2 linked regions of the Hydrogenovibrio crunogenus genome follow. The protein of the gene in region 1 interacts with the protein of each later gene in a pairwise test. Links are inferred from orthologs where the notes say so. Each region holds a gene or a part of one and is shown on either strand. Other genes may lie near its edges.

Evidence for each region. Proteins that work in one complex are often made in the same cells at the same time.
Region 2: the proteins of GHNINEIG_RS06000 (region 1) and grpE interact in binary tests that used the Escherichia coli proteins (3 or more experiments, as listed by UniProt). The link is inferred for Hydrogenovibrio crunogenus from one-to-one orthologs.

Annotation. Positions count from the first base shown.
Region 1 is NZ_CP032096.1:1,246,480-1,254,389, forward strand. Bases 2,140-5,008 are described here. They hold GHNINEIG_RS06000 (Nramp family divalent metal transporter), read left to right. Parts: upstream 2,140-2,869; coding sequence 2,870-4,147; downstream 4,148-5,008. Other genes in these bases: GHNINEIG_RS05995 (GNAT family N-acetyltransferase), read right to left, coding at 2,140-2,698; acnB (bifunctional aconitate hydratase 2/2-methylisocitrate dehydratase), read left to right, coding at 4,353-5,008. Outside these bases: purB (adenylosuccinate lyase), read right to left, coding at 1-351; GHNINEIG_RS05985 (hypothetical protein), read left to right, coding at 518-934; GHNINEIG_RS05990 (protein-tyrosine phosphatase family protein), read right to left, coding at 979-1,455; more of GHNINEIG_RS05995, read right to left, coding at 1,484-2,139; more of acnB, read left to right, coding at 5,009-6,929; GHNINEIG_RS06010 (sensor domain-containing diguanylate cyclase), read right to left, coding at 7,091-7,910. UniProt on the Escherichia coli protein: H(+)-stimulated, divalent metal cation uptake system. Involved in manganese and iron uptake. Can also transport cadmium, cobalt, zinc and to a lesser extent nickel and copper. Involved in response to reactive oxygen.
Region 2 is NZ_CP032096.1:968,486-971,378, reverse strand. It holds grpE (nucleotide exchange factor GrpE), read right to left. Parts: upstream 1,781-2,893; coding sequence 1,220-1,780; downstream 1-1,219. Other genes in the region: hrcA (heat-inducible transcriptional repressor HrcA), read right to left, coding at 1,910-2,893; dnaK (molecular chaperone DnaK), read right to left, coding at 1-1,079. UniProt on the Escherichia coli protein: Participates actively in the response to hyperosmotic and heat shock by preventing the aggregation of stress-denatured proteins, in association with DnaK and GrpE. It is the nucleotide exchange factor for DnaK and may function as a thermosensor.

The DNA of each region.
Region 1 (7,910 bases):
AACAAATTCACCAATCGCATTCAGTTCATCATTGTCACCAAAGTGCTCTTTAATGAGGTATTCAACTGCTTTTACATCATGGTTTGTGGTGCGCTCAATGTCTTTAACACGTTGTGCCATTTCCAAGGAAAATTCATCCACCAACTTCAATAAGTGGTTTTCAGCTTCAGAACTCAGTGGCGGCACTTCTGGGATTCCAGGGTGGTTCGCCAGCATACGTAACCAAGAGACTTCAACCTTAACACGGTTTTTAATCAAACCATATTCGCTGAAAATTTCTTTTAAGCTTGATAAACGTGCACCATAACGTCCATCAATAGGCGAAATAGCGGTCAATTCTGAAAGTTGCATGCGTTCGTTCCTTTTCAATCTAATTAATGGCGCACATTATACCCGAAAACAGTGACTTTTTTGGCTTTTGAAATATGCCATTCAATTGAATGTGTAAAAATGCTTGTTTAGCGTTAAAATTGTCTTTTAAGTGATTGATATAAATTAAATAAAGGTCTCGTAATTAATGTTGACCCCTGTGATACAAGAAGAGAAAACAGGTTGCGGCATTGCTGCTTCGGCGGCGATTGCTGGGCTGACTTACTCGCAAGCCAAAAAGGTCGCAAATCAACTCGGCATTGATGCAGCAGATAAGACCTTATGGTCGAGTACAACGTCGGTTCGGTGTTTGTTAACCGCCTTGGATAAAAAAGTGGCGGATGAAACGGTTCCTTTTACAGGTTGGGATGCGCAGCCTGATTGTGCCTTACTGGCAGTTAAGTGGCATTTGGAACAAGGCGTGCCTTTCTGGCACTGGGTGGTGTTTGCTCGAGATGGGACGCAGGCCTATGTACTGGATTCTAAACAAGGATTGAAAACGCACGTTCGAACTGACTTCGGGCGAATGCACCCGAAATGGTTTTTAGCGGTTTCTTCGACTTAATGATAGACACATTCTGTGTTCAAAACGACCAGGCCTGGCTGTTTTTAATGATAAGAATGAATGAACTCGACTTGAAGATCGCAAACCGGCATCTTGTCTCCACGTGCTTTGGAGGCAATTTTCATGGCTTCAGTCGCATCATAACCGTGTTCTATCATTAAGCTGATGGCCACGGTTCCAGCTCGTCCGCGCCCACCATGGCAATGGATGGCGATATGGGCACCTTTAGAAAGCTGTTGTTTTAGTTCCAGGTTAAGTTCTTTTAAAGCGGAGACATCCGGGACGTCCATATCCTTGATTGGGAAGTGGGTGAATGACAGTTGGTAAGATTTACAGATATCGGCTTCTTCCCTCATTTGAAAGGCTTCGATTTCAGCTGGTTTTAAAAGGCTGATGACATGGGTAACGCCTTGCTCCTTGTAGGAAAAAATGTCTTGCTGCAATTGCTCTGTTCGAGGTTTCGGCATGACCGATAGGGTTCCGTTGCCTAGATGGCAAATGGGGTAAAGCGCTGTCTTCAAATCATTCTCCAATTAATTGATTTATAATCTAAAAGGTTTTAGGCCGTGTTTGGTAAGGAATATGCGCCAAGCAGTCGTCGGCATAATCATCAATCATCTGCCTTTCTTGTCGGATAAAATTGGCTAAGCCTTCTGGAAAAGGGTTGTCTTTAACCCAGTGAGTGGAACGCATTTTAACAGGCACAAACCCTCGTGCAATTTTATGTTCGCCCCCGGCGCCAGGTTCGAATACGCGCAAGCCTTTTTTTATTGCATAGTCGATGCCCTGATAAAAACAGGTTTCGAAGTGCAAGTGTTTGATATTCTCAGCGCATCCCCAGTGCCGACCATATAAGACGGTATCGGATTCGAACATCAAGGCGCCTGCGATACATTCATTTTCTCGATCTGCCAATACCAATACAATTTGGTCTGGCAAGGCCTTGGCAATGGCTTTGAAAAAACCTAAATTAAAGGTGGGTGTGCTCCATTTTTCAATAAACGTTTTTTGATAGAAAAAATCAAAGATTTCCCAATCTTGATCTGTGGCGGTGTGCCCATTTAAAACACGAAACGTAATGCCATTATTGAGAATGGATTGGCGCTCTTGTTTGATATTCTTGCGTTTTTTACGCTTTAAGGAAGCCAAGAAGTCGTTAAAAGTTTCAAACTCTTGGTTGAACCAGTGAAATTGACAGTCATGGCGAAAATAAAAATCAGGCAAAGCAAGTTCTTCAATTTGGTGTTGTTGATCTGTTTCGGCAAACAGGATGTGTACGCTGCTCATGTCCCATTCAGTTGCTAAACTCTGGGTGGCTTGAATTAAAGTGTCGAGTAATTTTTCTTGGCTGATGAAATCCACTTCCGCATCGATTAAAAACCGTTGACCTTGTGCCGGGGTATAGGGGACCGCAGAAACCAATTTAGGATAGTAGCTTAAACCAACTTGATGCCATGCTTGTTCCCAGGCTTGGTCAAAAACAAATTCGCCATAATTATTGTGCTTTTCATAAAGAGGCATGCCGGCAATGATCTTATCTTGGTAAGACAAGGTAATGTGATGCGGAATCCAACCGAATCTGTCACTGACACAGCCATGCGTTTCCATTGCCGATAAAAAGGCATGTTTTAGAAAAGGGGTGTTGTCTCGAATCAACCTGTCCCACTGATTTTTATCAATGGTCTGCATAGAAGAATGAACTTGAAGGCTGAGTTGGATATCGGATTCAGGCATATTGGCTTCAGTGAAAGGATTATGTTGCACTATATTTTAACACTGAATTCGGGTTGGTAACATGCAGTAAATAGTTGTTTCTCAACATTATACGAATGGTTTTATATAAACATTTCCTGATATATGTTATAAACTGAATCAGTTGTTATTTAGTCATAGCTAATTATTTTTTTAATTTTAAATAAAGAAAATTTATTTTATATGAATCATCAAACCGCAGAAAAAATGCAACATCAGCGATCGTTCTGGTATTTTCTGGGGCCGGCTTTTTTAGTGTCGGTTGGGTATATGGATCCTGGAAACTGGGCAACATCGATAGAAGCCGGTTCGCGTTATGGTTATGATTTTCTATGGGTTATTACGTTAGCCTCTTTAGTTGCGATACTGATGCAGCTTTTAAGTGCGAAATTAGGCATTGCGACGGGGAAGAACTTAGCTCAGATGATTCGAAGTCAACACCCAGGAAAAGGGGGCACTTTTTTATTGTCATCGGCTGCGTTGGCGATGATTGCTACCGACTTAGCGGAGTTTTTAGGCGTTGCCGTTGCTTTAAACCTACTGTTTGACATTCCTTTGGTTGCAGCTATTTTCTTAACCATATTTGATGTATTACTGATCCTTTGGCTAGAGCGTTTCGGTTTTCGCTGGGTGGAAATGACTATCTTTGGTTTCGTTGCAACCATTGGCCTAGGGTATGTGGTGGAATTGTGGCTGGTCCAGCCAGAATGGGTTCAAGTGGCTCAAGCATTAGCAGTTCCAAATGATACGATTATGGACACCACTGCTTTATTTATTGCGATGGGGATTTTAGGGGCAACGGTCATGCCCCATAATTTATATCTCCACTCGCACCAGGTGACGACACGAGCTAATTTAGCGGGTGAAGCGCTACAGCGTTTTTATAAGATGATGAAGTGGGATACGATTCTGGCATTGATGGCAGCATGGATTATTAATTCCGCTATCTTGATTATGGCTTCTGCCGCATTCCATGAAAAAGGGTTGTTAATTACCGATATTGATGAGGCTTATCATACCTTAGGTCCATTGCAGGGAAGTTCCGCAGCATTGACATTTGCGATTGCTTTATTGGCTTCTGGAATCGCCAGTTCAGCAACAGGTACTTTGGCTGGCCAAATTGTGTTTGAATCTTTTTTCAAAAAACATCCTGTTAATATTCTTAAAATTCGCGTTTATATCCGTTTGGCAACGATGATCCCTGCAGCAATCGCGATTCTGTTGAGTGCTAAGCCTTTAAGTTTATTGGTTCTGTCTCAGGTCATTCTGTCAATGCAGTTGCCGTTTGCGGTCATTCCTTTAGTGATGATGACATCTAACCCTGAATTAATGGGAGAGCTGGTGAACCAACCAATCACTAAGCTCCTGGCGTGGACAGCCACTGTTATTATTGTTGCTTTGAATTTGTGGTTGCTGGTCATGCTCTTTTGGGAAGGGGTTCATAAGGTGACGCTTCATTAAAGATTTAAAGCACCTTTTAATTCAATTTGTTAAAGAATAAAAAAGATTGGATTTTGAGTCATTTAATCAATCTGAAACACTGTGTAAATTCATTTTTGTGCTGACGGAAAGGATTATTTTTTAAGATGTCGCATGACTGGCTTAAGAGTTTGGGTTTGTCTATGATAAAATACTCCCAAATCTAAACAGAAAGGACTTAAAGAGTATGTTAGAAGCTTATCGTCAACATGTGGCCGAACGTGAAGCAGAGGGGATTCCTCCTTTGCCAATGGATGCAGAACAAACGGCAAAACTGGTTGAGCTGATTAAAAACCCGCCAGCGGGGGAAGCAGATTTTGTTTTAGACTTATTTGTGAATCGAGTGCCACCAGGGGTCGATGAAGCCTCATACGTTAAGGCAAGCTTTTTGGCAGACGTCGCGGCTGAGAAAACCAAAGTCGAGATGATTTCACCTGTTAAAGCGACTTTCCTATTAGGCACCATGTTAGGTGGTTATAACGTTTTGCCGTTGATTGAATTATTGGACAGTGCGAACACGGATGTCGCAGAAGAAGCTGTCAAAGCCTTATCAAAAACATTATTGGTATACGATGCTTACCATGATGTGGTCGAGAAATCGAAAACAAACGATTATGCCATGCAGGTATTGAAGTCTTGGGCTGAAGCGGAATGGTTCCTGTCGAAACCGAAAATGCCAGAGCAAATCACCGTGTCGGTCTTTAAAGTGGAAGGCGAAACCAATACGGATGACTTGTCACCTGCAACAGCTGCTTGGTCGCGTCCGGATATTCCATTGCATGCAAAAGAAATGTTGAAGTCTCGAATGGACGACGTGGATGGCACGATTGCCAGCCTTGAGGCAAAAGGTCACCCAGTTGCTTATGTCGGTGACGTTGTTGGAACGGGGTCTTCACGTAAGTCAGCCATGAACTCTGTTATGTGGTTTTTCGGGAACGATATTCCATATGTACCGAATAAGCGCCAGGGTGGTGTGGTACTGGGTGGCAAGATTGCGCCGATTTTCTTTAACACTGCAGAAGATTCAGGTTCTTTGCCTATTGAATGTGATGTCGAAAAACTGAATACGGGCGATGTGATTACAATTCATCCTTATGAAGGCAAAATTACGAATGAAGCGGGTGAAACAGTTTCTACCTTTGAACTCGCACCGGACACGATGCCGGATGAAGTCAGAGCAGGGGGACGTGTTCCCTTGATTATCGGTCGAGGTTTGACTGATAAATCGCGTGAGGCGCTTGGATTAGAACCTTCTGATGTGTTTATTCGTCCAACGGATAAGTCGCAGGCAGCGCATGGCTATACGTTAGCGCAAAAAATGGTTGGTAAAGCGTGTGGTATTGAAGGGGTTCGACCTGGAATGTATTGTGAACCACGCATGACGACCGTGGGGTCGCAGGATACAACCGGTGCAATGACGCGTGATGAAATGAAAGAGTTAGCTTGCTTAGGTTTCTCTGCGGATTTGGTGATGCAGTCTTTCTGTCATACTGCTGCGTATCCGAAGCCAGTTGATATCAAATTGCAACACTCTCTTCCTGATTTTATTACCAGTCGCGGCGGTGTGGCGCTTCGTCCTGGAGATGGTGTTATCCATTCGTGGTTAAACCGTTTATTATTACCTGATACGGTTGGAACGGGTGGGGATTCTCATACCCGTTTCCCAATCGGGATTTCATTCCCGGCAGGGTCAGGCCTGGTTGCTTTTGGGGCCACGTTAGGCGTGATGCCTTTGAATATGCCAGAATCCGTCTTGGTTCGCTTTAAAGGTGAAATGCAACCTGGCATTACGCTTCGTGATTTGGTAAATGCTATTCCGTATCAAGCCATTCAGGACGGTCACCTAACCGTAGAGAAGAAAGGTAAGAAAAACATCTTTAATGGTCGAGTACTCGAAATTGAAGGGCTAGAACACCTGAAAGCGGAACAGGCATTTGAATTATCCGATGCCTCTGCAGAACGTTCTGCCAACGGTTGTGTAGTGAAATTAGGCGAAGAACCGATCATTGAATATTTAAAATCCAATATGGCATTGATTGATTGGATGGTTGAAAATGGCTATCAGGATGCTAGAACATTATTGCGCCGACGTGATGAAATGCAAGCTTGGATTGATAATCCTAAATTACTGGAATCCGATCCAGATGCAGATTATGCTGCGGTGATTGAAATTGATTTGAATACCATCAAAGAGCCAATTGTGGCATGTCCGAATGATCCAGATGATGTGAAACTGATGTCTGAAGTACAAAATACCAAAATTGATGAAGTCTTCATTGGATCTTGTATGACGAATATCGGTCATTATCGTGCGGCCGGTAAAGTGCTTGAGCAAATGGGGAATGTGCCGACGCGTTTATGGATTGCACCGCCAACCAAAATGGATGAGCGCCAATTAATCGAAGAAGGTTATTACAGCATTTACGGTAAAGTGGGGGCACGGACTGAAATGCCGGGTTGTTCGCTTTGTATGGGGAACCAGGCTCGTGTTGCCGATGGGGCAACCGTGTTCTCGACCTCAACGCGTAACTTCCCGAACCGTTTAGGAAATGGTGCCAATGTTTACCTTGGTTCGGCCGAATTAGCCGCCGTGTGTTCTGTACTTGGGCGTATCCCAACCGTTCAGGAATATATGGACGCGGTCGCGATGCTCGATACGATGACGGGTGAAGTGTATCGTTACCTACAGTTTGATGAGATGGCGGACTATAAAGTGGAGTCGCCTAAAAACTTATCCGATATCGGGGTAGCTGTTGCTTCTTAACTATTTAAGTTAAACAGACTTTTCATAAAAAACCGTTTGGCGACTTTGTTGCCAAACGGTTTTTTTATGTCTGTTGGTTTTAGGGATTTAAATACGAGTTGAATAATGGAGCCAGGCCTGGCTGTTTTTATAAGAATGTGTGGGTAAGGCTGAACGCGGATTTAGTGAATTGCAGGGTTGGCCGTTACGCGATTCCGTCCATGTTCTTTTGAGTGGTAGAGCATTTCATCTCCACGCTGCATCAAACTTTCTGCAGTATCAACTGGACGGAGGTCTGAAACCCCGAAGCTTGACGTAATTTGCATATCGAAATCCGTCATGGTTTCAAGCTTATGTCGAAGTCTTTCCGCAACTTTTTCAGCATCTTGTAGGTTTGTGTTTGGTAATAAAATAACAAACTCTTCTCCACCCCAGCGGGCAAAAATGTCTTTGTGGGTTAACCCATCTTCAATGTGTCGAGCAACCTTTTTAAGGACTTTGTCTCCTACCAGGTGGCCATAAGTGTCATTAATTTTTTTAAAATGATCAATATCGAAGAAAATCAAACTTAAGGGCCACTGCTTTTTATTGCTTCGTTTGATGTTTTCATTTAACGCTCGTTTAAAAATACTTCTATTAGGTAAGCCTGTTAAATTGTCTGTTCTTGCCATTTTATGTAGTAAACGTCGCTGGCGAATTTGATTACGAATAAAAAAGAACACCAATAAGCTGATAATGAATAGCAAGAGTTCATTGATTAACAAGTGTTGTAAAAAATTTTCAGTAATGAGTTTAATACCGGGCTCTTCCTGATAGTTCACGATATAACCTACAGGTTTTTGTTCGATATTTTTTAACTGAAAGAAGTTCACCAAATAGTAGGTCTGATCAACATTGATCATGAAGTTACAGCTTTGACACTGACGATCCAGTTGTTTTAAAAACTCGCCATTTAAAGCGTTGTTAATTTGTTGAATTCTATTTTTAGGAATGGCATTGATA
Region 2 (2,893 bases), 280 kb from region 1 along the record:
TCTTTACCGAAAAATTCTTTAACCGCTGCCTGAACCATTGGAACACGCGTTGAACCACCAACCAAAATAACATCATCAATTTCAGAAGCTGATAAACCAGCATCTTTAAGTGCTGTCTTACAAGGATCGATAGAACGTTGAACCAACCCTTCAATTAGCGACTCGAACTTCGCACGGGTGATTTTCATGTTCAAATGCTTAGGTCCCGTTGCATCAGCCGTTACATATGGCAAGTTAATGTCTGTTTGCTCACGTGAAGAAAGTTCAATTTTTGCTTTCTCAGCCGCTTCACGAACACGTTGAAGTGCCAATTTATCCAGCTTCAAGTCAACATTTTGATCTTTCTTAAATTCGGTTGCGATGTAATCTACGATTACGTTATCGAAGTCTTCACCCCCTAAGAAAGTGTCCCCATTGGTTGATAAAACTTCAACTTGCTTTTCACCATCTAAGTCAGCCACTTCGATGATTGAGATATCGAATGTCCCCCCACCTAAATCGTAAACCGCGATTTTGCTATCCGCTTTGACTTTATCCATACCATAAGCCAATGCCGCTGCCGTTGGCTCGTTGATGATACGTTTAACTTCTAGACCCGCGATTTTACCTGCATCTTTCGTTGCTTGACGCTGAGAGTCATTAAAATAAGCCGGAACCGTGATAACCGCTTCTGTCACTTCATGACCTAAATAATCTTCTGCAGTTTTCTTCATTTTCATCAAGGTACGAGCAGATACTTCCTGTGGAGAAAGTTTTTTATCACCTACCTGCACCCATGCATCGCCATTGTCTGCTGAAATGATTTTGTAAGACACCATGTCCTTATCTTTTTCAACGACTGCATCATCAGCACGACGACCGATCAGACGCTTGATAGCAAACAAAGTGTTTTCCGGGTTCGTCACTGCTTGACGTTTTGCAGAATCCCCTACTAATACTTCACCATCATCAGCATAAGCAACAATAGAAGGTGTTGTACGAGCCCCTTCTGCGTTAGGAATTACTTTTGTTTCTTTTCCTTCCATGACTGCGACACATGAGTTTGTTGTCCCTAAGTCAATCCCGATAATTTTTCCCATAATTTTCTCCAAATTTCATCGCCAGACTAGGCGAGATATTTTTAACTTTAATTAAAACTTTTAACGTTACGTTGTATATAAGGCGGTTGATTTATTATTCAAGGCTTTCTTACAACTTTTTTCGTATTTTTTAAGATTTTTTATTCAGCGACCACAACGCGTGCCGGACGAACCAGACGGTCATTTAACACATAGCCTTTTTGGAAAACTTCAATGACCATTTGTGAATCATGATCCGGTGATGGAATCATCGTCATGGCTTCATGCAATTGTGGGTCAAACTTCTCACCTGCTGGGTTGACACGTTCAACATTGAACTTTTGCATCACATCCAGGAATTGCTTAAAGGTCATATCCAACCCTTCACGGATACTGTCAACCGTTACATCTTCTTTTGAAGATGCGTCCAATCCCATTTCCATAGAATCCAAAACCGGTAGCAACTCATTGACAAATTTTTCCAGAGCGAACTTATGGGCGCTTTCAACATCCATGCGTGTGCGGCGTTTTAAATTTTCCATATCCGCCAACGTTCTCAGCGCCAATTCTTTTTGAGATTCCGCCTCTTTTTTTGCTTCTTCCAGCATGGCTTCTAGGTCATGTTCAACCGCATCCTCTGCTTGATGCGTTTCTTCTGATACTTCCCCTTCAGCCGTTGCATTGTGTTGTTCTTCATTAAGTTCTGTCTTGTTATCAGACATAAAAAATCTCCAGAATATGATAATTTTAAATCACGAGGTTTATAAGGACGCATTTTGGGGATTCAACCCAAAAAGTCAGTTTTTTTATAAAAAAATTTACAATCAAAAAAAACCGCCAGGCCTGGCGGTTTATTTTTTCAGCAAGGAGCTTAAGATTCGAGCAGTCATATCGACTTTAGGTACGATTTTGTCATACGGCATTCGGCTGGGGCCCACCACGCCCAGCACCCCCATCACTTCACCTTCTCGCTCATAAGGCGTGGTAATCACACTGCAGTTTTGATAGGTTTCATTACCACATTCACTGCCAATGAAAACCTGAACGCCATTGGCCTGCATACTCTTATTGAGCAACCCCAACATATCAGAGTGCTCTTCAAAAGAATGGAACAGTGCTTTCAGTTTTTCTGCATCCGCCAATTCATCGTAATTGAGTAAGTTGGTTTTGCCTGAGACGAAATAAGGCGCACTCTTCTGCATCTTTTGTTCAATGACCTGATCCGTCGCTTCAACAATCGACAGCATCAAAGCGTCCATTGTTCTACGTAACTCATCCAAGCGTTCTACCAGCATTTTTTTCACCTCTGACAAATGGCGTCCGGCGAAATGCTCATTCAAATAATTAGCCGCTTGAATGAGTTGAGACGAAGAAACATCTTCTTCAAACTCAATAATTCGATTTTGCACATCCTGATCATTTAAAACCAAAACGACCAATACACGCTTGTTATTCAGTTTAACGAAATCAATATGACGTAACGTTTCTTGCTCTTGATTCGGCAACATCACCAAACTTGCCATCCCCGTTAATCCAGAAAGGATATTGGATGCCGAGCCCAGCAATTCTTCTTGCGTTTGTGCTTGAGTAAATCCGCGCTGAATTTCTTGTGTTAAAGAGGAGTTTAAAGGCTGTACCGTCAAGATAGAATCGACAAATACGCGAAAACCATGATCTGTCGGTACTCGCCCTGCAGAAGTATGAGGGGAATGAATCAAGCCCATTTTTTCCAAATCCGACATGACATTACGAACCGTGGCAGAACTGACTGAAACATCCGGCAATTTAGCGAGCACGGATGACCCGACAGGCTTTCCATCATTTAGGTATAATGC